4 regions of the Kosakonia pseudosacchari genome follow, and region 3 is predicted to be linked to each of the others. Evidence: predicted binding sites of a transcription regulator. Region 3 holds the regulator's gene; each other region holds the start of a gene.
The links. Region 3 encodes Fur, which represses iron uptake genes when iron is present. Its sites were predicted from a motif close to ATAATAATGAGAACNACTATCAA; they were not measured.

Region 1 (5,653 bases), 2.2 Mb from region 3:
TACTTACGCCCGTAAGCCTGGTTTACACGATGCGCTGGAAGCCCGCCACTAAATCCTCAATCAGATCGTCAACATTCTCTAAACCAATGTGCACCCGGATTAATGTACCGGTGAAATCCACTTCGCCGTCCGGGCGAATCGCCGCCAGTTGCTCTGGCTGGTTGGCAAGGATCAACGATTCGTAACCGCCCCAGGAATACGCCATGCTGAACAGCGAAAAATGGTCGAGGTAGTTGGCTAATTCTTCATGGCTTAATCGCTTATTGAGCACAAACGAGAACAAGCCGCTGCTGCCGGTAAAATCCCGTTTCCAGAACTCGTGGCCTTTGCTGCCGGGAAGCGCCGGGTGATTCACGCGCGCAACCTGCGGATGTGCGGCCAGCCATTCGGCAATTTTCAGGCTGCTTTCGTGGTGCTGACGCAGACGAACGCCCAGCGTGCGCAGACCGCGGCTGGTCATATATGCCGTGTCGGCATCCACCATTTGCCCCATCAAATAGGCGTTTTCGCGCAGTTGTTCCCAACAACGGGCATTGGATACCGCTGTACCGATCATGCCGTCGGAGTGGCCAATCAGGTATTTGGTCGCCGCCTGAATCGAGATATCAATATCAAATTCCAGCGCCTTGAACAGAACGCCCGCCGCCCAGGTGTTATCGATCATGATAATGGCTTCTGGCGCAATGCTACGCACCGCCTGCACAATCGCCGGAACGTCATGAACTTCCATCGTGATTGAGCCGGGCGATTCCAGGAACACCACTTTGGTGTTTGGCTGAATCAGCCGCACGATGCTGGAACCGATCATCGGGTCGAACCAACTGGTGGTGACGCCCAGTTTGGCGAGAATCTTGGTGCTGAAATCCTGGCTGGGTTCATAGGCGGTGTTGGTCATCAACACATGATCGCCTTGTTCAACAAACGCCAGAATGGTGTTGGCCACCGCCGCAGCGCCACAGGGAAAAAGCGCGCAACCCGCGCCGCCTTCCAGTTCGCACATCGCCTCTTGCAGCGAAAAGTGCGTAAGTGTGCCGCGACGCCCGTAAAACAGCTCGCCGTTGGCGCGGTTACGCGTTGCATGTTTTTTGGCTTCAACGGTGTCGAAGACCAGTGAAGAGGCGCGCTGGATAACGCTATTCACCGACCCTTGCGTGTATTTTTTGCTGCGCCCTGCGTTAACCAGAGCGGTATCAAGATGCTTTGCTGTCATTGTCGCTCAACCTGTTTTTATACGTCTGGATGTCCAGACTACCATGATTGTCGACGGATGCCTCGCAGTGTTATGCCAGTGAGCGAATTTTTTCCAGAAAATGTTCAATGGAGTTTGTTTACTGCGTAAGCGCAAAGAAAATGGCTTTTAATTCAGGCACTATGCAAATACTAATGAGAACTACTATCAATTCGACGACTTTTTGATATCATGACGCACAGATTTTGTGATTTGCGTCTCGGAGATACACTGTGGGTAATAATTTGATGCAGACGGATCTATCCGTGTGGGGCATGTACCAGCATGCCGACATCGTTGTGAAGGTGGTGATGATCGGCCTGATTCTGGCGTCTGTCGTCACGTGGGCGCTTTTTTTCAGCAAAAGCGTTGAAATGATTTCACACAAACGTCGCCTCAAGCGTGAGCAGCAGCAACTGGCTGAAGCCCGCTCTTTGGATCAGGCGAGTGAAATTGCATCCGCTTTCCACGCGCGTAGCCTGAGCACAATGTTGATCAACGAAGCCCAGAACGAACTGGAGTTATCCGCAGGCAGCGAAGATAACGAAGGCATTAAAGAGCGCACCGGTTTTCGTCTGGAACGCCGCGTTGCCGCCACCGGTCGCCATATGGGGCGCGGGAACGGCTATCTGGCAACGATTGGCGCGATCTCGCCGTTTATTGGCCTGTTTGGTACCGTCTGGGGCATCATGAACAGCTTCATCGGTATTGCGCAGACGCAAACAACCAACCTCGCTGTTGTCGCGCCGGGCATCGCAGAAGCGCTGCTGGCCACGGCGATCGGTCTGGTTGCTGCTATCCCGGCGGTGGTGATTTACAACATCTTCGCCCGTATGATCGCCAGCTACAAAGCAACGCTTGGCGATGTTGCCGCGCAGGTTCTGCTGCTGCAAAGCCGCGATCTGGATCTGGCCGCCAGCAACGCTCAGCCGGTTCGCACCGCGCAAAAATTACGAGTAGGTTGATTCGCCATGGCAATGCGTCTTAATGAAAACCTGGACGATAACGGCGAAATGCACGAAATCAACGTCACGCCGTTTATCGACGTGATGTTAGTGCTGCTGATTATCTTTATGGTGGCCGCGCCGCTTGCCACGGTCGATGTGAAAGTTAACCTGCCGGCATCGACCAGTCAGCCGCAACCGCGCCCGGAAAAACCGGTTTATCTGTCGGTAAAAGCAGATAACACCATGTTTATTGGTAACGATCAGGTTACCGATGAAACGATGGTTAACGCGCTAAATACGCTAACCGAAGGGAAAAAAGACACCACCATTTTCTTTCGCGCGGATAAAACCGTGGATTACGAAACGATGATGAAGGTGATGGATACGCTGCATCAGGCGGGATATCTGAAGATCGGTCTGGTGGGCGAAGAAGTCGCGAAAGCGAAGTAATACTGACTCAATAAAAAAGCTGGCGAATGCCAGCTTTTTTTATGCCTGTTATCCGAGGTGTTCGCCGCCCGTCACGCCATGTACTTCGGCCGTGACGTAGCTTGATTCCTGGCTCGCCAGATAGACATAAATAGGCGCCAGTTCCGCAGGCTGCCCGGCACGTTTCATTGGCGTTTGCTGGCCAAACTGCGGCAGTTTCTCCTGCGGCTGACCGCCGGCAATTTGCAGCGCCGTCCAGATTGGTCCTGGTGCGACGATATTAACGCGGATGCCTTTTTCCGCGACCTGCTTCGCCAGTCCGCGGCTGTAATTGAGAATTGCCGCCTTGGTTGAAGCGTAGTCCAGCAGATGCGTGCTGGGTTGATACGCCTGAATAGACGAGGTGGTGATGATGCTCCCGCCCGGTGGCAGCAGCGGTACGGCTTCCTGGGTGATCCAGAACAGCGCAAACACGTTAACGGTGTAGGTTTGGGTAAATTGCTCCGTTGTCAGGTTGGCAATCTCTTCCACGGCAGTTTGTTTGCCTGCTACCAGCGCCAGAATATCCAGCCCGCCAAGCTGCTCTTTTGCCTTATGCGGCAGCGAACGGGCAAAAGATTCATCGGTCAGGTCACCGGGAATTAACACCGCTTTGCGCCCGGCGGCTTCGATTTGCGCCTTCACCTGCTGTGCGTCTTCCTCTTCCGCAGGCAAATAGTTGATGGCGACATCTGCGCCTTCGCGCGCATAGGCAATAGCCGCCGCGCGGCCAATACCGGAATCGCCGCCGGTCACCAGCGCTTTGCGATCTTTTAGCCGCCCGCTACCGACGTAACTGTTCTCGCCGCAGTCGGGAACGGGATCCATCTTCGACTGTACGCCTGGCGTGGGTTGCCGCTGCTTCGGGTATTCGCCAGTGTAATACTGCGTGGTGGGATCCTGCATTTTCGTCTGGTTATTCGCCATTACGTACCCTCCATATCGGTTGTTGAGTACTTAAGGGTAGAAGCCTGAGCTGAAAATGCAGACTAATTCAGGATTATCTTGAGGCGAAATGTATCAGCGTGGGAAAGGTAAAGGGCTATTTGATGTTGGCGGATTGTTTTGCCGCCGCGTCTTCTTCCAGCGCCACGGTCGTTACATTCGAGGTGCGGTATTCGCCATCGCTTAGTTTGCGGCTCAGGCGTAACGTCGCGGTTTCGCGGCTCAGAATGTATTGATAGTTCGCCTCCAGGCGCCCCATGATTTTGTCCCGCAACTCTGGTTTCTGCGCGATGATGGCCTCGATCACCGCACCATAAATCTCTTCTTTCACCTGTAAGGGATAAATTTCGCGACGATTCTGCCATTTCAGGCGCACCAGCGCCGCAGGAATAGAAACCAGTTCACGCGCGATTCGCTCAATAGCCTCGTTTTTACTTAATATCAGGGCTTCTTTATTTTGCTTTAAGATAAATTCATCGCTTTTTTTCTCTTCTAAAGCTAAATAGACGTTATTATTGTCGACCTCTTTCACGTTATTCATCCCCGAACTTATAAAATATGGGCGTATCTTTTTCTCGGGTAATGAGATTAAGCCAAATCTCATTACCGGCTTCATTTATTTGCTGAGTTTTATCCGCAATTATTTGGCTTAATGTTTGGGCATCTATCTCGCCTTCGGCTTGTAAATCATTAAGTAAACGTGCGAAGGTCTCGATTTTTACCACACGCAATAACCGCTCTTTTATATGGCGGTCGCGTTCTTCCAGCAGCATATTTCTCGACTGCCCGGTACGGTTGGCATTCGCTAATATATCGTTAGCATGTTCAGCGAGTGTTCTTTTACCCTGAGTTAAATTAGGCTCTTTTCCTTCTTCTCCAGGCTTGGTTTCAACGGCAGAAATGTGAAATCGTGCCGGGACAAGATTCTCGGGAAGCATTTCCAATGTCCTTTAATATCAACAGGGAAGAGGGTGTTCAGGCGTGAGGTTCGTTGACAATATCATGACGCACTTTTAAAATCAAAAAAAAGGAGCCTGCTCATGAACAGTATTTTTTATTCTGTTATTGCTTTATTGCTGCTGACGGGCGGCGTTCTTTTATTGATGCGCGAGTACAATAAAAAAGCTCCCCTTAGTGAAATTGACAATTTGCCTTTACCACCACAGCCGTTGTCAAAAGAGGAGGGGGAAGATCATTTCTCCGCGTTAATGAATGCGATTACTCCGGTGTGGTACTGGCGCGTTAATCATGAATATATAGATTTTCTTCATGCGACAATTAAGCGCATGAATATGGCGGAATTAAATAGTACGCCTGGGTTATTTGAAGCGCAGCGTCGCTGTAGCGATCTGAATTCTGCGGTGTATAAGTATTACGACAATATAAAAAAGCGCTGCGTAAATGGTGAAAAAGTCCCGCATTCAGATCTGGATGTGCTCAACCTGCGTCAGTGTTTTCGCGAATTCAGTATGGAAGCGTATCCGGCGCTGGTCGTACTGGTGTGGCCCGAGAATCAACGTCCATGGGTCAACCCCGAAGAGGTGTAGCGCCGTGTTGCTTTAGTGTTGCAAATTGTTTGCCTGGCTGGGATATACTGAGCGCCGGTTTAGCAATCTGAAGAGACTTTACGCAACATGGAACGCTTTCTGGAAAACGCAATGTACGCTTCGCGCTGGTTGCTCGCCCCGGTTTACTTCGGCCTCTCTCTTGCCCTGCTTGCGCTGACGGTAAAATTCTTCCAGGAGATTTTTCACGTCCTGCCCAACATCTTCAATCTGGCGGAAGCGGATCTGATCCTGACGCTGCTGTCGCTGGTGGATATGACGCTGGTGGGTGGTTTGCTGGTGATGGTGATGTTTTCCGGCTATGAAAATTTTGTCTCACAACTCGATATCGCAGAGCATAAAGAGAAGTTGAACTGGCTTGGCAAAATGGATGCCACATCGCTGAAAAACAAAGTGGCGGCGTCGATTGTCGCCATTTCGTCGATTCATCTGCTGCGCGTCTTTATGGATGCCAAAAACGTCCCGGATAACAAACTGATGTGGTATGTGATTATTCACCT
Region 2 (5,653 bases), 400 kb from region 3:
CGACCCTGACGTGGTTGTCCTGCACTTTTTGCAATACCTGCGAAGGTTGCGCCTGGTCGCTGGCCAGCACCAGCGTCGGGCGCAAAGAGAGAATGCCTTCGGTGTTGAGCTGGCGGACATAGCCGACATCCGGCAGTTTTTGTGCGCTGGCAGGCCAGGTACTGGTGCTGTCGCGCCCGACCAGCTGCGCCTGCGCATGTAACCCGTAGACAATCTCGGTGACATCGCCGCCTAAGGAGACAATTTTTTGCCCGGCGGCGCTTGCTACCAGCGGCAGCGCCGCCAGCAGAATCAGCAATTTTTTCATGCGGCTTTTCCCGGATTGGTTAATGCATCAATCTGTGCGCGCCAGTGGCTCTGCTCCGGCTGGCCTTCGCTACGCTGACCGTAAAGCTGGGCGATTTGCGTACCGTCTTTGGCGAACAACTCAAGGCTGGTGACATGGCCGTCGGCGGTGGGTTTGCGGGTGACCCAACTTTCGGCAATCTCTGTATCACGCAGATGCAGGGTGAAGTTCTCATTGAAGATGTTGGTCCAGCCTTTCATCGGCGTCAGTTTTTCCAGCACGCCGGTAAAGATCTGCACGCAGCCACGGTTGCCGACGAAAATCATGATTTCGTTACCCTGCTGTTGCACCGCCGCCAGCAGGCTGGGCAGCGCGTCATTACTGACCAGACAGGCAAGATCGTCGCCCACCAGCCGGAACGCCTGCTGGCGCGAAAGGTTGTACTTTTTCAACAAACCAAAGAATTGATGCACGTCGGTCATGGTACGCCACTCACTCTCCAGCGCGGCGCCATCTGCCTGTTCCGCGTGCTGTGCGCCCTCGGCTTTAATGAGTGTTAACGGCGGGTTCTCCGCCGCGGTAAAGCGGGCGATAACGTCGTTCCACACGGCACTATCAGTGGCTTCCGTCCGGTAGACCTTCAGTAGCGCATCGCCTTGATAATCGAAGAACTGAATGCTGTAACGCTCGCCGCGCGGGCTCTGTTCATGCAGATGAAAGGCACTGGCCCACTGGTTGATAAACAAACGCAGATCGAGCGCCCGCGGGTTAAGCACCAGCCCCGCGCGCTCGCTGATATGCAGATTGGTGAAACGACCAATTTGCTCATGCACCGCGTATTCGTTGCGACAAATGCATTTCGTGTCGCCGACCGCTTCCAGCGCAGCGAGGATGTCGCGCATTTCCCCTTGCAGGCGCACGGCGTCATGGCCAACACGGGCGCAGGTTAATTCGGCTTCGCTTATCGCCATTTCGGTCGCGATATCGCGGGCGTACTTCGTTGGCTGTTGCGCTTTAATGGCCTGATACTGCTGCCAGATGGCGGTGAAATCGTGTGATGTTGCAGGCATATTTTTCACATCCTTAACTGTTTTAGCCCCCGGCAGCGATACCGGGGGATGGAAATTACCAACTGATGTGCAAAGAAATCGTTCGCATTGCGTCGCGGTGAAGCGCTAGCGCCGCCAGGCGGACAACGTGAAATGACATCACCTCAGAAATCAACATTGACGCCCAGTTGCCATGTCCGCCCCGGCATTACCGCCAGCGCTTTGTCATACGCATTCTGGTTGGTGGTCTCTTCCTGGTTACGGCTGTTCAGGTAATCCCAATATTTACGATCGGTGATGTTGTAAACGCCGCCGTTAATTTTGACGTTTTTCGCCACCTGCCAGTACGCCGTCCAGTCGAGCAGCCCATAGCCCGGCACCCGCATATATTCCGTGCTGGAATCGCCCAGCGACCCGCCGGTGTTGGTGTAGGTCTGACGGTTAGTGGCAGTGGCTTGCTTACCTTTGACGAAGGTGGCGGTCAGCGCCGTACCGTAGCGTTTCGCCGGATCATCCCAGGCGACGCCGACAATCGCTTTCATTGGCGCGACGCTATCGAGATCGATGTATTTGTCGCCCAGATAGCGCGATTTCGCCTTCCCTTCGCTGTAGCCATACGCCAGCGTGGCGCTCAGACCATCAACCTGCTCAAACCAGGTGCCAAAATTCAATTTCGCGCTAATTTCGCCGCCATAGATAAAGGCTTTATCGCGGTTTTCCGCCTGATAGGTGGTGTAGATGTTAGACGGCACGTTAGTGAATTTATCCGGGTTGCCGGAACGGGTGTAACGGGTATAGGCGATAAAGTTTTTATAGCTGTTGTAAAACAGCGCCGTGCGCAACGTCACGCCCTCGGTCACCTCGCCCTTCATGCCCCACTCGAGGTTATCGCTGGTTTCGGTGTCCAGATCCGTATTGCCAATAAGCGCATACTGTCCACGCCCGGCGTAGCTGGAACCGAGGTTCCACGAGCCATATAACTGGCTGGCGTTGGGGAACTGCGCGCCGCGTTTGTATTGCAGGTATGTCATCAGGCGCGGTGTGATGTCGTACTGGAAAGTCAGCGACGGCAGCAGTTGGGTGTCGGAATTTTTACCGTACAGGGTCGACACGTCGGATTCGTCCAGCACGCTGCTGTTGGCGGTCAGGCTGGAGAGATTATCCGGTTTTGTCGACTGGTGAACCACGCGCACGCCAGGAATGATAGCGAAGTGGTGACCATCGGCAGCGAAATTGATCTGATCCTGCAGGAACGCGCCTAATGTATAGCTGCGGCTGTCGGCTTCCGGCTGCATGATCTCGCTAAAGGCGCTCGGCACCGGTGACTGGTTAAAGGGGCGTTCGGTTTTACTGGTGCTGGCGTTAAAACCGGCGCTCAGATCGTGGCGTCCTAACGTTTTCGCCAGCGCATTCTGAATACCCCAGGTATCGGTGTCGTAATTGGAGTAGACCGTTTCCATGGTCGCTGTGACGCTGTCCGGCATATACGTACGGTCATGTGCCTCGGTGTGCTGGTAATAGACTTTGCTGGACATACTGTCCAGCCAGTCGTTCATCGGCGTCCAGTCATCTTTCAGGCTAACACCCCAGCGGCGCGTCTGGCTGGTTTGCTGTGCGTCGCCAAGAATGGCGCTACCGGCGTTGTTCCACGCATCGTAGTGGGTGTGGTTGGTCTTATGGTAGTAATCGAGCGTGCCGGTGAATTTGTGTACATCGTTTGGTTGCCAGATGCCGGAGGCCATCATCGCATCCGCGTGCCAGTTCGCCGGGTAGGCGTCAACCGTACCGCTGTTATTACGGGTTTGCTGACCGTCGCGACGGCTGTAGACCACGATGCCGCGCAGGGTTTCGTCCCCTGCGGCTCCCGTCACGCCATTGTGCCAGCTGCGATCGGCGGAGTCGTAATCGCTCTGGTAACCAAAATATGTCTCTTTGCCAGGGCGCAGATAGTCATCTGCCGATTTCGGGCGGAAGGAGACGTTACCACCGATGGAGGTGTTGGCTTGCTCGGTACGGGTCGCGCCGGACTGGATATCAACGCTGCCGTACATATACGGATCGATATAGTCGCGACCAATGCCGAAGGTGTTAAGGCCTGCACGGCTCACGTAGCTGCGCCCGGTGGCGTCCGGCTGCGGAATGCCGTCAACATCGATGCCGACGCGGTTACTTTCCAGCCCGCGAATGTTGTAGCCAGTGTACCCGCCGCGATCGAAGCCGCTTTTGCCGTTTCCGGAACCGCCGCTTGCGCCCGTGGCGCTGATGAGCGGTTCATAACGCATAATGGAGCCAAAGTCTTTCGCGCCTTTGTTTTGCAGATCCTGAGCGCTGAGGGAATGCGAACTGCCGGCTTTTAATGTCGGTGCTGGTGCGGTGACGAGCATCTCCTCAGCGTTATCTTGCTGAGCGCCACTGGAAGCTGTCGATGAGGTGTCGTTATCCACCGCAAATGCGGAGGGTTGATACAACGCTGCGAGTAATGAAGTGACCAGCACACGCTTGTTAAAGCGCAGCAGGGAAAGGTGCGATTTACACATATTGTCTTGTAAGCCTTAGAATTTATTAGTATCAGGCTCACGTATGACTTCCAGGAGACCGCGGAAGATTGCAGTCAGCGCAAAAGAGTTGCAGGTTATTGTTATGTTATCGACACCGAAGATAATGATAACGGTTATCATTTGCAATAAATTTGTTTTACCGTCAGATTTTCAGCCGCATGAGTTTTATGCCCTCTTTATCATTCGCGCCAGGAGACAGTAACCATGAATAAACCGGCCATCACTTTGCACTACTGCTCACAATGCAACTGGATGTTGCGCGCCGCCTGGATGGCGCAAGAATTGTTGCAGACGTTTAATGCGGATCTCGGCTCCGTCACGCTGATACCGGGCACCGGCGGGATCTTTGTTATCGATATTGATGGCAATGTGATTTGGGATCGCAAGCTGGATGGCGGTTTCCCCGATGCGGCAGAGTTAAAGCGCCGCGTGCGCGACTACTGCTTTCCGGAAAAACCGCTCGGGCATGTGGAAAAGAAAGCCGAGTAAATCTCTGTGCTCGCACCCGCAGGGCGATTTGCGGTGCGTAACGCTTCAGCGGTATTGATAAGAAACACAGCAGGTGTAAATGGGCGTGCGATAAAGGAACCTGGCCGTGGAGAGAGGCCTGAGTGTCTTACGGTTTTGTTGTTAACACGCTGAATAGCTAATAAAAAGGCCGCCGTAGCGGCCTTTTTATTTATTTCTTCACCGGCTGGGGTTTTTTATCACCCGATTCCGGCGCTTCACGGGGGTCATCTTTTTCAACGTTGAACACGAAACCTCCTCTCGTTGCCTTTAGTTCCCTCACTATAGACTCTCCGCCGCCATAGAGGCCAGGCGGCAGGCGAAAAAAACTGCCCATAACGCGTTATTGCCGCTGCGACACAGGTTATTTAAAAACGTGAAACGGATGAAATTTAGACAAATCATCAATAACATCAATGTGTTAACGATAAAAAAATTTATTCGAAAAGATCGGTTTATTTCATCATAACTCGCTGTTTTATAGCGCTTTTCTTGTTGAAATTCGTTAATAATTAGCACGCTTATTGTTAGTAACGAAGATGCAATTGCACGCCTTCAGGCGCAACGCGAATTGGCTGAGCCTGAAGGTTTTTTTTAATCATTTTCAACGCGCTAAAAATGGCTCTGATCATTTCGTAAAGAGGAATAGCGAAAGGCTTCCCACCACTTGCAGCGGCATACCATTAAACGGAGCGTTCTGCGCGTGTAAGAAGCACAACGTCGTGAGGGAAAGGAAAAGGATTAACTGGTTATTAGCTTTTTGAGGATTGTTTGCGGTTGGCCATTTTATGCACCAGACGTTTCTTATAAGGCGGGAGTGGTAAATCAACGGCTTCGGTAAAATTAATAGCCATTATTTCGGCAGGTTGGTGGGAATGTTCAATTAAATTAGTGGATAGACAGGTGGGTAAATTTTCAGATAGCAAACCAATTCTCTCGCCCTCGTCATTATTTTTTGAACTCATTACTACACTACCTCTACATTTTTATTTTTAAGTCATTGTTAATTAAAAAATAAACGAGCCGTCTCCGGCTCGCTAGCATTAAGAAAATAATGACTTTAAAAAGTGGTTATTTTCTTCCACCGCCGTGGCTATTTTCACCGCCTTTCTTACCGGCTTCGGATGCACGTTCGGGATCATTTTTAAAATTACCGCCGCTGTGCTGACCACCTTTACGTCCCGCTTCAGAAGCTTTTTCACGATCTTCAGCGAAATTACCGGAACCGCCTCTATGTTCGGCCATGTTATATC
Region 3 (5,653 bases):
CGATCCGAACTACCGCCTGAAAGAGTCCTCTTACAGCCTCGATGCGATTTACACTCTGCAGGACGGACGTGCGAAAGGCACGATGTTCAAGCTGCATTTCACTCAGTACGACAACCATTCCGATATCCCAAGCTACAGCGGCGGTTATGGCAACATCTTCCAGGATGAGCGTGATGTGAAGTTTATGGTTATCGCACCGTTTACCATTTTCTGATGAGCGCCTGCCGGGTTCGTCCCGGCAAACTACAAGGAATATGTAATGAAAACAGTTCGTTTAAGTATGCTCGCCAGTGCCGTACTGGCTATGCTGGGCAGCACTGCGGCACTGGCGAATCAGAGTACCGTGGATGCTATCAGCCAGTTTCATCTTAACTATGCGGTGAAAGACAATTTCGCCGGGCAACACGGGGTTGACTGCGCGAAGCTCGGCGCGGATTGGGCCTCCTGCAACAAAGCTGTCATTACCCTGACCAATAATGGCGACGCGGTCACCGACAAAGGCTGGGCTATTTATTTTCACAGCATTCGCCCGGTGCTGGAGGTGGCAAACGATCAGTTCAAAGTGACCCATATTATGGGCGACTTGCATAAGCTGGAGCCGACCGACAAATTCACCGGTTTCCCGGCGAAGCAGGCGATAGAGATCCCGATTATCAATGAATACTGGCAGTTGTTTATCACGGATGTGCTGCCGCGCTGGTACGTCACCGCCGACGGCGCGACGGCGAAAGTGATTGCTAATACGGACACGGAAGATTTATCCCGCTTTGTTGCGCCGCTTGATAATCAGTGGAAACGCACACCGGACGACAAAAATATCCTGATGACTGCCGAGGCGCGCTTTGAGAAAAATAGCGATGTGAAAGCGCTAAATCTCGCATCGCTACGCGGCCAGATTGTGCCCACGCCGCAGCACGTTAATATCCACGGGCAGGATATCGACTTGGGTAAGGGTGTGAAGCTGGATCTCTCCGCGCTGAGTGCCGATGCACAAGATGCGGTGAAATCACGCTTTGCATTACTGGGCGTGAAAGAGGGCAGTTATCCGCTACGGACTGAAATTGCCAGCAACACCTTTAGCGGCGATGAGGCGGTGTCTGGCGCGTACCGTCTGCATATTGGCGCGAAAGAAACCGTGGTGACCGGCTACGATCAGGCGGGCGTGTTCTACGGTCTGCAATCGCTGCTGTCGCTCGTTCCTGCCACCGGCGAGATGAAGATTGCCGCGCTTGAAGCGAAAGATGCACCGCGTTTTGATTATCGCGGCATCCAGCTGGATGTTGGTCGCAACTTCCACAGTAAAGCGGCGGTACTGCGCCTGTTAGATCAGATGTCGGCGTACAAACTGAACAAATTCCATTTCCATCTGACGGATGATGAAGGCTGGCGCATTGAGATCCCCGGTCTGCCAGAACTGACCGATATCGGCAGTAAACGTTGTCATGATTTGAGTGAGAAAACATGCCTGTTGCCACAGCTCGGTTCCGGACCGGACAGCAATAACAACGGCAGCGGTCACTTCAGCCGTGCCGATTACATCGAAATCCTCAAATACGCCAAAGCGCGACAAATCGAAGTGATCCCGGAAATCGATATGCCAGCTCATGCGCGTGCCGCGGTAATCTCTATGGAAGCGCGGTATGAGCGCCTGATGAAAGAGGGCAAAGAGAAAGAGGCGAACCAGTACCGTTTACTGGATCCGACGGATACCTCCAACACCACCGGTGTGCAGTTCTATAACCGCACCGGCTATCTCAATCCGTGCCTCGATTCGTCGCGTAACTTTGTAGACAAAGTGATTGGCGAAATCCAGCAGATGCATAAAGAAGCCGGACTGCCGCTGAATACCTGGCATTTTGGTGGCGACGAAGCGAAAAATATCTATCTGGGCGCCGGTTATACGGATCAGAAAAAACCGGAAGCGGGCAAAGGCATTATTGATCAGAGCAATCAGGATAAGCCGTGGGCGAAATCGCAAGCCTGCCAGGCGATGATCAAAGAGGGCAAAGTTGCCGACGTTGAACATCTCTCCAGCTATTTTGGCGTTGAGGTCAGCAAGCTGGTGAAAGCGCACGGCATTGACACGATGCAGGCGTGGCAGGACGGTTTGAAAGATGCCAAAGATGCGTCGGTGTTCGCCACCGATCATGTCAACGTGAACTTCTGGGACACGCTCTACTGGGGCGGTTTTGACTCGGTAAATGACTGGGCGAACAAAGGTTTCCGCGTGGTGGTCTCTAACCCGGATTACGTTTATCTCGACTTCCCGAATGAGGTCAACCCGGCCGAAAGCGGTTACTATTGGGGCACGCGTTTTAGCGATGAACGTAAGATATTCAGCTTCGCCCCGGACAATATGCCGCAGAACGCAGAAACCTCGCTTGATCGCGATGGCACCCCGTTTAGCGCGAAGTCCGACAAACCGTGGCCGGGTGCGTATGGCCTTTCTGCGCAGCTGTGGAGCGAGGTGGTGCGCACCGATAATCAGATGGAGTACATGATCTATCCACGTATGATTTCGGTGGCGGAACGCGCATGGCACCGCGCGGGCTGGGAGCAGGATTACAAAGCCGGGCGTGAATACAAAGGCGGTGAGACACATCTGGTGGATGTGAAAGCGCTGGAAAGGGACTGGCAACGCTTTGCTAATCTGTTAGGCCATCGTGAACTGGCGAAACTGGACAAAGCGGGCGTGCACTATCGCTTGCCTGTGCCGGGCGCTCGCGTGGTCGGTGGAAAACTGGAAGCCAATACCAGTTTCCCGGGCATGGTGGTTGAGTTCTCAACCGACGGCGGCAAAAACTGGCAGCGCTACGACGATAAAGCGCGTCCGCAGGTGAGCGGGGAAGTGCAGGTGCGCACCGCCAGCCCGGACGGTAAACGCTTTAGCCGTGTCGACAGCGTAAAAGCGTAATGTGATGTGGTGATTAAACCCGGCGGCGCGAGCTTGCCGGGTTTTTCTTTTTTGCCGTTATCGTTATTGCAGATAAAAAAAAGCCAACCGTCAGGCTGGCTTTTAGGTTTTAAACGCTATTATTTCGCGTCGTGCGCGTGTTCATCTTCGCGGCAGTCACCTTCGGCGCAGTGGCCGTAAAGGTAAAGACTGTGGTTAGTCAGGCGAATACCGTGTTTCGCGGCGATTTCACGCTGACGCGCTTCAATGGAGTCATCACTGAATTCAATCACCTTGCCGCAATCGAGGCAGATCAGGTGATCGTGGTGATGTTGTTGAGTCAGTTCAAAAACGGACTTGCCGCCTTCGAAGTTATGACGGGTCACAATCCCGGCGTCATCAAACTGGTTCAGTACACGGTAAACCGTTGCCAGCCCGATCTCTTCGCCCATGTCGATCAGTCGTTTGTATAAATCTTCCGCACTGACATGATGGTTATCCGGTTCCTGAAGCACTTCAAGGATTTTTAACCGAGGAAGCGTGACTTTCAGGCCGGCCTTCTTTAATGCGGTATTGTTGTCAGTCATGCGGAATCTGTCCTGTTGCTATACGATTCACTTCCTTAGCGGAAGTTATAAGGAATGCACCTGGGGTAATGCGTCTCATTATAGAACTGCCATGGCTGGATGAAAACTGCAAGCCCTCAAGTAAAGTAAGCTTATAAAACGTGGTGTCGCCAGCAAAGTCCTTTACGGCGGCACCCAGTTTAGCAGGGCTTATTGTACAGCGATGGAGAAAAAAGTTAAAAATTTGTAGCAATTATTTCCATTGCTTTTATCTATTAATACGGCGTAACCCACAGATTACGCCGTAAAAAAACTCAGGCATTAAGGATATCGTCCAGGTGCAACTCTTCGCGAACCTGTTTTACCCATTTTTGAACGCGTTCGGAAGTCAGCTCGGGTTGACGGTCTTCGTCAATCGCCAGGCCAACGAAGTGGTCATCGTCCGCCAGACCTTTAGAGGCTTCAAAATGGTAGCCCGCGGTTGGCCAGTGACCAACGATGGTCGCGCCGCGCGGTTCGATGATATCGCGAATGGTGCCCAGCGCATCGCAGAAATACTCCGCGTAATCTTCCTGGTCGCCACAGCCGAACAGCGCAACTAATTTACCGTTAAAGTCGATCTCTTCCAGCGTCGGGAAAAAGTCATCCCAGTCGCACTGCGCTTCACCATAGTACCAGGTAGGAATGCCGAGCAACAGAATGTCATACCCTTCGATATCTTCTTTGCTGCTCTTGGCAATGTCATGTACGTCGGCAACATCTTTACCAAGCTGACTCTGAATCATTTTCGCGATGTTTTCGGTGTTGCCGGTGTCGCTGCCGAAGAAAATACCTGTAATTGCCATGAGTAAAATAACCTCTTGAAACTTAATGAGTATGGTGGTGGCGCTACGCCCACAGATAAGGGCAATCATAGCAGAACAGGGAAGCACGCGGAAACTGCTATCGCGTCGGACTGCACTGTATGACACATGAAAGTGTTATTTCGACGATGTTTCGGAGGATTCGCTAGCCGCGCAATGCCTTCAGCTGCGCCAGCAGCATCTCTTCGATAAGCTCGCTGCGGCTCATATCTCGCGCTTCTGCCAGCTCGTTTAACGCATCGACGGCTTCCACGTTGAGTTTTAATTCGACACGCTTAAGCCCACGAACTTTATCGCGTTTTAGCTGATTGCGTTTGTTGATGCGCAACTGTTCATCGCGCGAGAGCGGGTTTGTCTTCGGCCGTCCCGGGCGACGCTCATTCGCGAACAGGTCTAGTGTCGTACGGTCCGTTTGTTCTTTAGCCATGATCTAAATACTACGGGAAAAACAAGCAATCGGGCGGCGCGCCCGGGCTGAATAGCGCGCCATCATACATCAGCACAACGGACACGCCAACGACCGGGCGCGTTGAAACGACCAGTCGCCGCCTTTTTAATCAATTTGTCTTTTCAGCGAGATAGCGACGAATAGCACGCAAAACCGCGTCGGGTTTCTCGGCATGTACCCAATGGCCGGCACCGGCAATGACATGCGCCCGCGCCTGCGGGAACTGCGCCAGCAGCGCGTCACGGTACGCTTCAGTGACATAAGGGGAGTTTCCGCCGCGAACAAACAGGGCCGGTTTATGCCATGCAGGAACCGTTTCCCAGCCGACAATATGCGGATACTGCTCCCATAACACCGGCACATTGAAACGCCATGCGCCGTCGACAAAGGATTTCAGCAGGAACTGAATGACACCTTCTTCATTTATATGTTCGCGCATCAGAGCGGCGGCTTGCTGGCGAGTGGATGCCCCGGCATCGTTCACCGCATTGATGGCGGCAAAAATTTCGTCATGGCGGCGCACCTGGTAATCCACAGGCGCAATATCAATCGCCACCAGTTGATCAATACGCTCCGGCGCAAGCGCTGTTAACGCCATCACGGCTTTACCGCCCATGGAGTGGCCAATAAAGGTCGCTTTGTCGAGTTGATGAGCGTTCAGCGTATCCAGCAGATCCTGCGCCATGGCCGGGTAGTTCATTTCTGAAGCGCGTTCTGAAAGACCGTGGTTACGCATATCCACTTGCAACACGTCATGATCCTGAACCAGTTCACGGGCGAGCACGCCAAGGTTATCAAGGCTACCGAAAAGACCGTGAACAAGGACGATCGGAGAATTGTTGTGCGGATGTTGCGCAGTTTGCGCGCGCGTATTCAATTTCAT
Region 4 (5,653 bases), 2.0 Mb from region 3:
GGCGTTTATGCTATTGGCATACAACGAGAATTTTTTACATGGCGTGCGTTCCGATTATCCCCTGGCATTTGTCATGTCCGTTTTTATCAGCTTTACCATCTGCATGCTTTATATGATGCGCGTTTTTAACCGTAGTGAGTGGCTGAAAGCGCGCTGGGAGGTGCAGGCGATGAGCGATCCCTTAACGGGTTTGCCCAATTTGCGCGCGCTGGAACAGCAGATGGAACAGCAGCCAAACAGCGTGGTGTGCTGTTTGCATATGAAAAATCTGGAATTCCTCAGCCGCCATTTTGGTCTGATGATGCGTGTCCATGTGAAACGTAGCGTCACCCGCGAACTTCAGCCTCTGTTACATAAAGGCGAACGTTTTTTCCAGCTTCCGGGCAGCGAGTTATTGTTGATGCTCAATGGGCCGGAAATATTATCGCGCTTGCACCATATGCTGGATTACCTGAACAGCCGCCGAATTTACTGGAACAATACCGCCCTTGATATTGAGTTTGGCGCATCCTGGGGGGAGTTACAGGGCTCGGGCGAAGCACTGCACCAGACGTTGGGCCAGTTAAGCTGGCTTTCAGAACAGGCCAGTGCGGAGCAGCAGGTTCTGGCACTCACAAACAGTTTGCAAGAGGTAACCGACCAGACTACGGAGCGCGTGTTACAGCTAAACAAGGTGAAATGTGCGCTGGAGGAAAATGGCATTGTTCTGTTTGCTCAGCCGATAGTGAATGCTGAGGGGAAGGGGTACAAAGAGATCCTCACCCGGCTGGTTGCGCAGGGTGAATTGATTACGCCGGATTTATTTATACCTGTTATCGCCCAGTTCAACCTTGGCGCCCGGTTTGATATGCAGGTTATTGAGTGTCTGCTTCAGTGGATGCAGGCGCATCCTGAGCCAGGCGATGCTGCACGTTTTTCGGTTAATTTAATGCCACTCACCCTGATGCAAAGAGAGTTTGCTGCACAATTTCTGGCTCTTTTCGCGCGCTATAACGTCTCTCCGCGGCAGGTAATTATTGAGATAACGGAAGAACAGGCCTTTTCTAATTCAGAAGCGAGTATCCAAAATATGAAGCAGTTGCGAAAAGCCGGATTCAAAATCGCGATTGATGATTTTGGCACTGGCTATGCCAACTTTGAACGTTTGAAAGGGCTGCAGGCGGATATCATCAAAATCGACGGCTGTTTTGTCCGTGATATTTTACAGGACAAACAGGATGCAATGATCGTCAAATCGATATGCGAACTGGCAAAAGCGAAATCACTGACTGTTGTTGCGGAATATGTGGAGAATGAAGCGCAGCGCGAATTGTTGCTGAATGCTGGCGTCGATTACTTGCAGGGGTATTTGTTGGGTAAACCGCTACCGCTGGCAAAAGCCGAATAAAAAAACCGGGGAAGACCCCGGTTTTTTTAGCCTGTGACAATCAGATAACCAGCGCAGCGATAGCCGCAGACAGCACGCTCACCAGCGTGGAGCCATACACCAGTTTCAGACCGAAACGGGAAACCACGTTACCTTGTTCTTCATTCAGGCCTTTGATGGCACCGGCGATAATGCCGATAGACGAGAAGTTCGCGAAGGAGACGAGGAACACGGACAGGATGCCTTCCGAGCGCGGAGAGAGGTTCGCCGCGATTTTCTGCAGATCCATCATCGCCACAAATTCGTTAGAGACCAGTTTGGTCGCCATGATACTGGCAACCTGCAGCGCTTCGTGAGCCGGCACGCCCAGCACCCAGGCAATCGGGTAGAAAATGTAACCCAGAATCCCCTGGAAGGAGATGCCCAGCACGGCGGCGAACAGCGCGTTCAGACCGGAAATCAGGGCGATAAAACCAATCAGCATGGCCGCAACGATAATGGCAACTTTGAAGCCCGCCAGAATGTACTCACCCAGCATTTCGAAGAAGCTCTGGCCTTCGTGCAGCTTCGCCATTTGCAGATTTTCTTCGCTCTCATCCACGCGGTACGGGTTGAGAATCGACAGCACGATAAAGGTGCTGAACATGTTCAGCACCAGCGCCGCAACAACATATTTCGGCTGGAGCATGGTCATGTACGCGCCGACGATGGACATTGAAACAGTCGACATTGCTGTCGCTGCCATGGTGTACATGCGGTTGCGGGACATTTTGCCGAGAATGTCTTTGTAGGCGATGAAGTTTTCAGACTGGCCCAGAATCAGGGAGCTGACAGCGTTAAACGACTCCAGTTTGCCCATGCCGTTCACTTTGGACAGCACCGTACCGATGGCGCGGATAATGATCGGCAGCACACGAATGTGTTGCAGAATACCAATCAGAGCGGAAATAAAAACAATCGGGCACAGCACTTTCAGGAAGAAGAACGCCAGACCTTCATCATTCATTTTACCGAAGACGAAGTTAGTCCCTTCGTTGGCGAAACCGAGCAGTTTTTCGAACATCTCGGAGAAGCCTTTAACGAAGCCGAGGCCAATATCAGAGTTCAGGAAGAACCAGGCCAGTAAAACTTCAATCACCAGCAGTTGAATAACAAAACGAATGCGGATCTTCTTGCGATCGCTGCTTACGAGCAGGGCAAGCAGCGCCACAACAGCAAGCGCCAGGACAAAGTGCAAAACGCGGGACATATTTGCTCCAAATATGAGACGGGTAGGAATTTCGTGCACATTCTATGTAACAAGACAAAAGAAAACGAGATCAAACACACACTATATTAATGACCTGTGACCAGACTCAAAATTAGTGATCCAACATACATTTCTGTTATGTTAAGTAAAAGCGTGAAAAGTTGCGTCATACTGCTAGACTCTTAACATAACGCTGCGGCAAATGCTGTTGTCGCCGTCACCATCCTTGACATTCAACCCTTCTATTGTTTCTGGCTATCAGAGAAATCAGGTAAACCCATTTAAATGAACTTGATAATCATTCTCATTTTGGTAGCATAAAACATAGCAAAGGCTATATTTAGGGGCAATAAATGAACAGTAGTCGCGTTGAGAATAGTAATGGGCGGGCAGCGCGCAAGCTACGGTTTGCCTTAATGGGACCGGCGTTTATTGCGGCTATCGGTTATATCGACCCGGGCAACTTCGCTACCAATATTCAGGCAGGCGCCAGTTTTGGCTATCAACTGCTGTGGGTGGTGGTCTGGGCCAATATTATGGCGATGTTGATCCAACTGCTTTCCGCCAAACTGGGGATTGCCACCGGAAAGAACCTTGCTGAGCAGATCCGCGATCACTATCCGCGTCCGTTGGTGTGGTTCTACTGGGTTCAGGCGGAAATCATCGCCATGGCAACCGATCTGGCTGAGTTTATCGGTGCTGCCATCGGGTTTAAACTCATCCTCGGCGTTTCGTTACTGCAAGGTGCGGTGCTCACTGGCGTGGCGACGTTCTTGATTTTGATGTTACAGCGGCGGGGGCAAAAACCGCTGGAGAAAGTGATCGGCGGCCTGCTGCTGTTTGTCGCCGCTGCTTATATTGTTGAGCTGTTTTTTTCTCAGCCGAAACTGGCTCAACTGGCGCAAGGCATTGTGATCCCGAGTTTGCCGAGTAGCGAAGCGGTGTTCCTCGCGGCTGGTGTACTGGGCGCGACCATCATGCCGCACGTCATTTACCTGCACTCGTCTCTGACGCAGCATCTGCACCAGGGCACACAGCGCGAGCGTTATTCCGCTACGAAATGGGATGTGGGTATCGCCATGACTATCGCCGGGTTTGTGAACCTGGCAATGATGGCGACAGCTGCAGCGGCGTTCCATTTTAACGGTCACACCGGTGTTGCCGATCTCGACCAGGCGTACCTGACGCTGGAGCCGTTATTAAGCCATGCCGCAGCGACCATTTTTGGTCTTAGCCTGGTGGCGGCGGGGCTTTCCTCAACGGTCGTGGGGACGCTGGCCGGGCAGGTGGTAATGCAGGGGTTTGTGCGTTTTCATATTCCCCTGTGGGTGCGGCGCACCATCACCATGATGCCGTCGTTTATCGTTATCTGGCTGGGTCTGGATCCGACAAGGATTCTGGTTATGAGCCAGGTATTGCTTAGTTTCGGTATCGCGCTGGCGCTGGTGCCGCTGCTGATATTCACCAGTAACCGCAAGTTAATGGGGGAGTTAGTCAACACGCCATTAATTAAACGGGTTGGCTGGGTGATTGTAGTGCTGGTGGTCAGTTTGAATGGCTGGCTGTTAATCGGCAGTGCGGTGGGTCTGTAACAGTACGAGAAAAAGGAGCGCTTACGCTCCTTTTTTGAATTAGTGGTGGTGGCGTCCCCGGCCACGATGATCGTCGCGGTCGCGCCAGCCTTCACGATAACCGCGTTCATACGCGTTCTGTTTGTCCCAGCCGCGATGCCAGCCGCGGTCGTGTTTATGCCAGCGGTTGCCGCGCCACTCATAGTTGCGGCCCCAGTAGTCACGGTCGCGCCAGCGGCCGCCGTCCCAGTAGTTACCGTAATTATCGCGATCGCCAATGTGTAATTTCACAGATGGCAACAGGGTGATTTCGCCAGCATTTGCGACCAGCGGCGCAGAAGCCATTAACACAGCTGCCAGAATCAGTGACCTGAACATACTCTTCTCCTTCACGATCGGGCCGAAACGGCCTGTTACATCAATATTACGGGGCGGCCAAACCCCATATTATTGGCGGAACTCCTAAATCATGAATGGCAGCATTTTTTGCTAAATTTGCGGTTATTTTGCGCCACTGAGAATGGCGTCGATCTCATCACTGTCAGTGGTGGTGAAGTGGCGGTTTGCCAGCATGCCGACCGCATCGTCAAGCTGGCTGGTTTTACTGGCACCAATCAGCACCGAAGTGACACGATCGTTACGCAGTACCCAGGCCAGCGCCATCTGCGATAACTTCTGTCCGCGCCGTTCCGCCAGCGCATTCAGCGCGCGAACGGTGGTCAGCTTTTCATCCGTAAGCTGATCCGGGTTGAGAAAACGGCTGCCACTGGCGGCACGCGAATCGGGTGGAATGCCGTGCAGATAACGGTCAGTCAGTTGCCCGCCCGCCAGCGGCGAGAACGCAATACTGCCGACGCCTTTTTCCTGCAACACATCAAGCAATTCGGTTTCGACCCAGCGTTCAAACATCGAGTATTTCGGCTGGTGAATAAGACACGGTGTGCCGAGATCATTAAGCATATCGATAGCTTCACGCGCCTGCGCCGCCGGATAGTTGGAAAGCCCGACGTACAGGGCTTTGCCCTGACGCACAATATGATCCAGTGCGCGCATGGTTTCCTTCAGCGGGGTTTCGAGGTCCGGTCGGTGGTGATAGAAGATATCAACATACTCCAGACCCAAGCGGCGCAAGCTCTGGTCAAGGCTGGCAATCAAATATTTACGTGAGCCCCAGTCGCCGTATGGGCCGTCCCACATGGTATAACCGGCTTTAGTTGAGATAATCAGTTCATCGCGGTAGGGCAGGAAATCCTCCTGCAAAATCCGGCCAAAATTACGCTCTGCGGAGCCCGGCGGCGGCCCGTAGTTATTGGCCAGATCAAAATGGGTAATGCCCAGATCAAAGGCATGCCGCAACAGCTGGCGGCTGTTTTCCAGTAAGGTGGTATCGCCGAAATTGTGCCACAACCCAAGTGAAATGACCGGAAGCTTCAATCCGCTGTCGCCGCAGCGTTGGTAGTGCATCTT

Region 1: a site for Fur is predicted at 1,378-1,400, ahead of exbB (tol-pal system-associated acyl-CoA thioesterase). Genes of this name have one in related genera too.
Region 2: a site for Fur is predicted at 3,991-4,013, ahead of IP581_RS04695 (TonB-dependent receptor domain-containing protein). Genes of this name have one in related genera too.
Region 4: a site for Fur is predicted at 2,907-2,929, ahead of IP581_RS15970 (Nramp family divalent metal transporter). Genes of this name have one in related genera too.

What each region holds. Positions count from the first base shown of each region.
Region 1 covers NZ_CP063425.1:4,152,412-4,158,064, reverse strand. Annotated here, with positions in the region: gene metC (cystathionine beta-lyase) at 23-1,210, opposite strand; gene exbB (tol-pal system-associated acyl-CoA thioesterase) at 1,462-2,193, shown strand; gene exbD (TonB system transport protein ExbD) at 2,200-2,625, shown strand; gene IP581_RS19600 (SDR family oxidoreductase) at 2,674-3,570, opposite strand; gene IP581_RS19595 (cytoplasmic protein) at 3,686-4,129, opposite strand; gene IP581_RS19590 (hypothetical protein) at 4,122-4,526, opposite strand; gene IP581_RS19585 (ESA_00282 family adhesion-associated protein) at 4,629-5,135, shown strand; gene IP581_RS19580 (TIGR00645 family protein) at 5,223-5,653, shown strand, end outside.
Region 2 covers NZ_CP063425.1:1,018,293-1,023,945, reverse strand. Annotated here, with positions in the region: gene IP581_RS04705 (heme/hemin ABC transporter substrate-binding protein) at 1-307, opposite strand, end outside; gene IP581_RS04700 (hemin-degrading factor) at 304-1,356, opposite strand; gene IP581_RS04695 (TonB-dependent receptor domain-containing protein) at 1,500-3,872, opposite strand; gene IP581_RS04690 (SelT/SelW/SelH family protein) at 4,098-4,382, shown strand; gene IP581_RS24100 (hypothetical protein) at 4,573-4,650, opposite strand; gene IP581_RS04685 (hypothetical protein) at 5,153-5,365, opposite strand; gene IP581_RS04680 (con-10 family general stress protein) at 5,472-5,645, opposite strand.
Region 3 covers NZ_CP063425.1:1,421,550-1,427,202, forward strand. Annotated here, with positions in the region: gene chiP (chitoporin ChiP) at 1-214, shown strand, start outside; gene IP581_RS06585 (beta-N-acetylhexosaminidase) at 260-2,914, shown strand; gene fur (ferric iron uptake transcriptional regulator) at 3,034-3,480, opposite strand; gene fldA (flavodoxin FldA) at 3,774-4,304, opposite strand; gene ybfE (LexA regulated protein) at 4,468-4,749, opposite strand; gene ybfF (esterase) at 4,880-5,653, opposite strand.
Region 4 covers NZ_CP063425.1:3,398,028-3,403,680, reverse strand. Annotated here, with positions in the region: gene IP581_RS15980 (EAL domain-containing protein) at 1-1,387, shown strand, start outside; gene IP581_RS15975 (NupC/NupG family nucleoside CNT transporter) at 1,428-2,615, opposite strand; gene IP581_RS15970 (Nramp family divalent metal transporter) at 2,969-4,207, shown strand; gene IP581_RS15965 (DUF2502 domain-containing protein) at 4,247-4,564, opposite strand; gene mgrA (L-glyceraldehyde 3-phosphate reductase) at 4,688-5,653, opposite strand, start outside.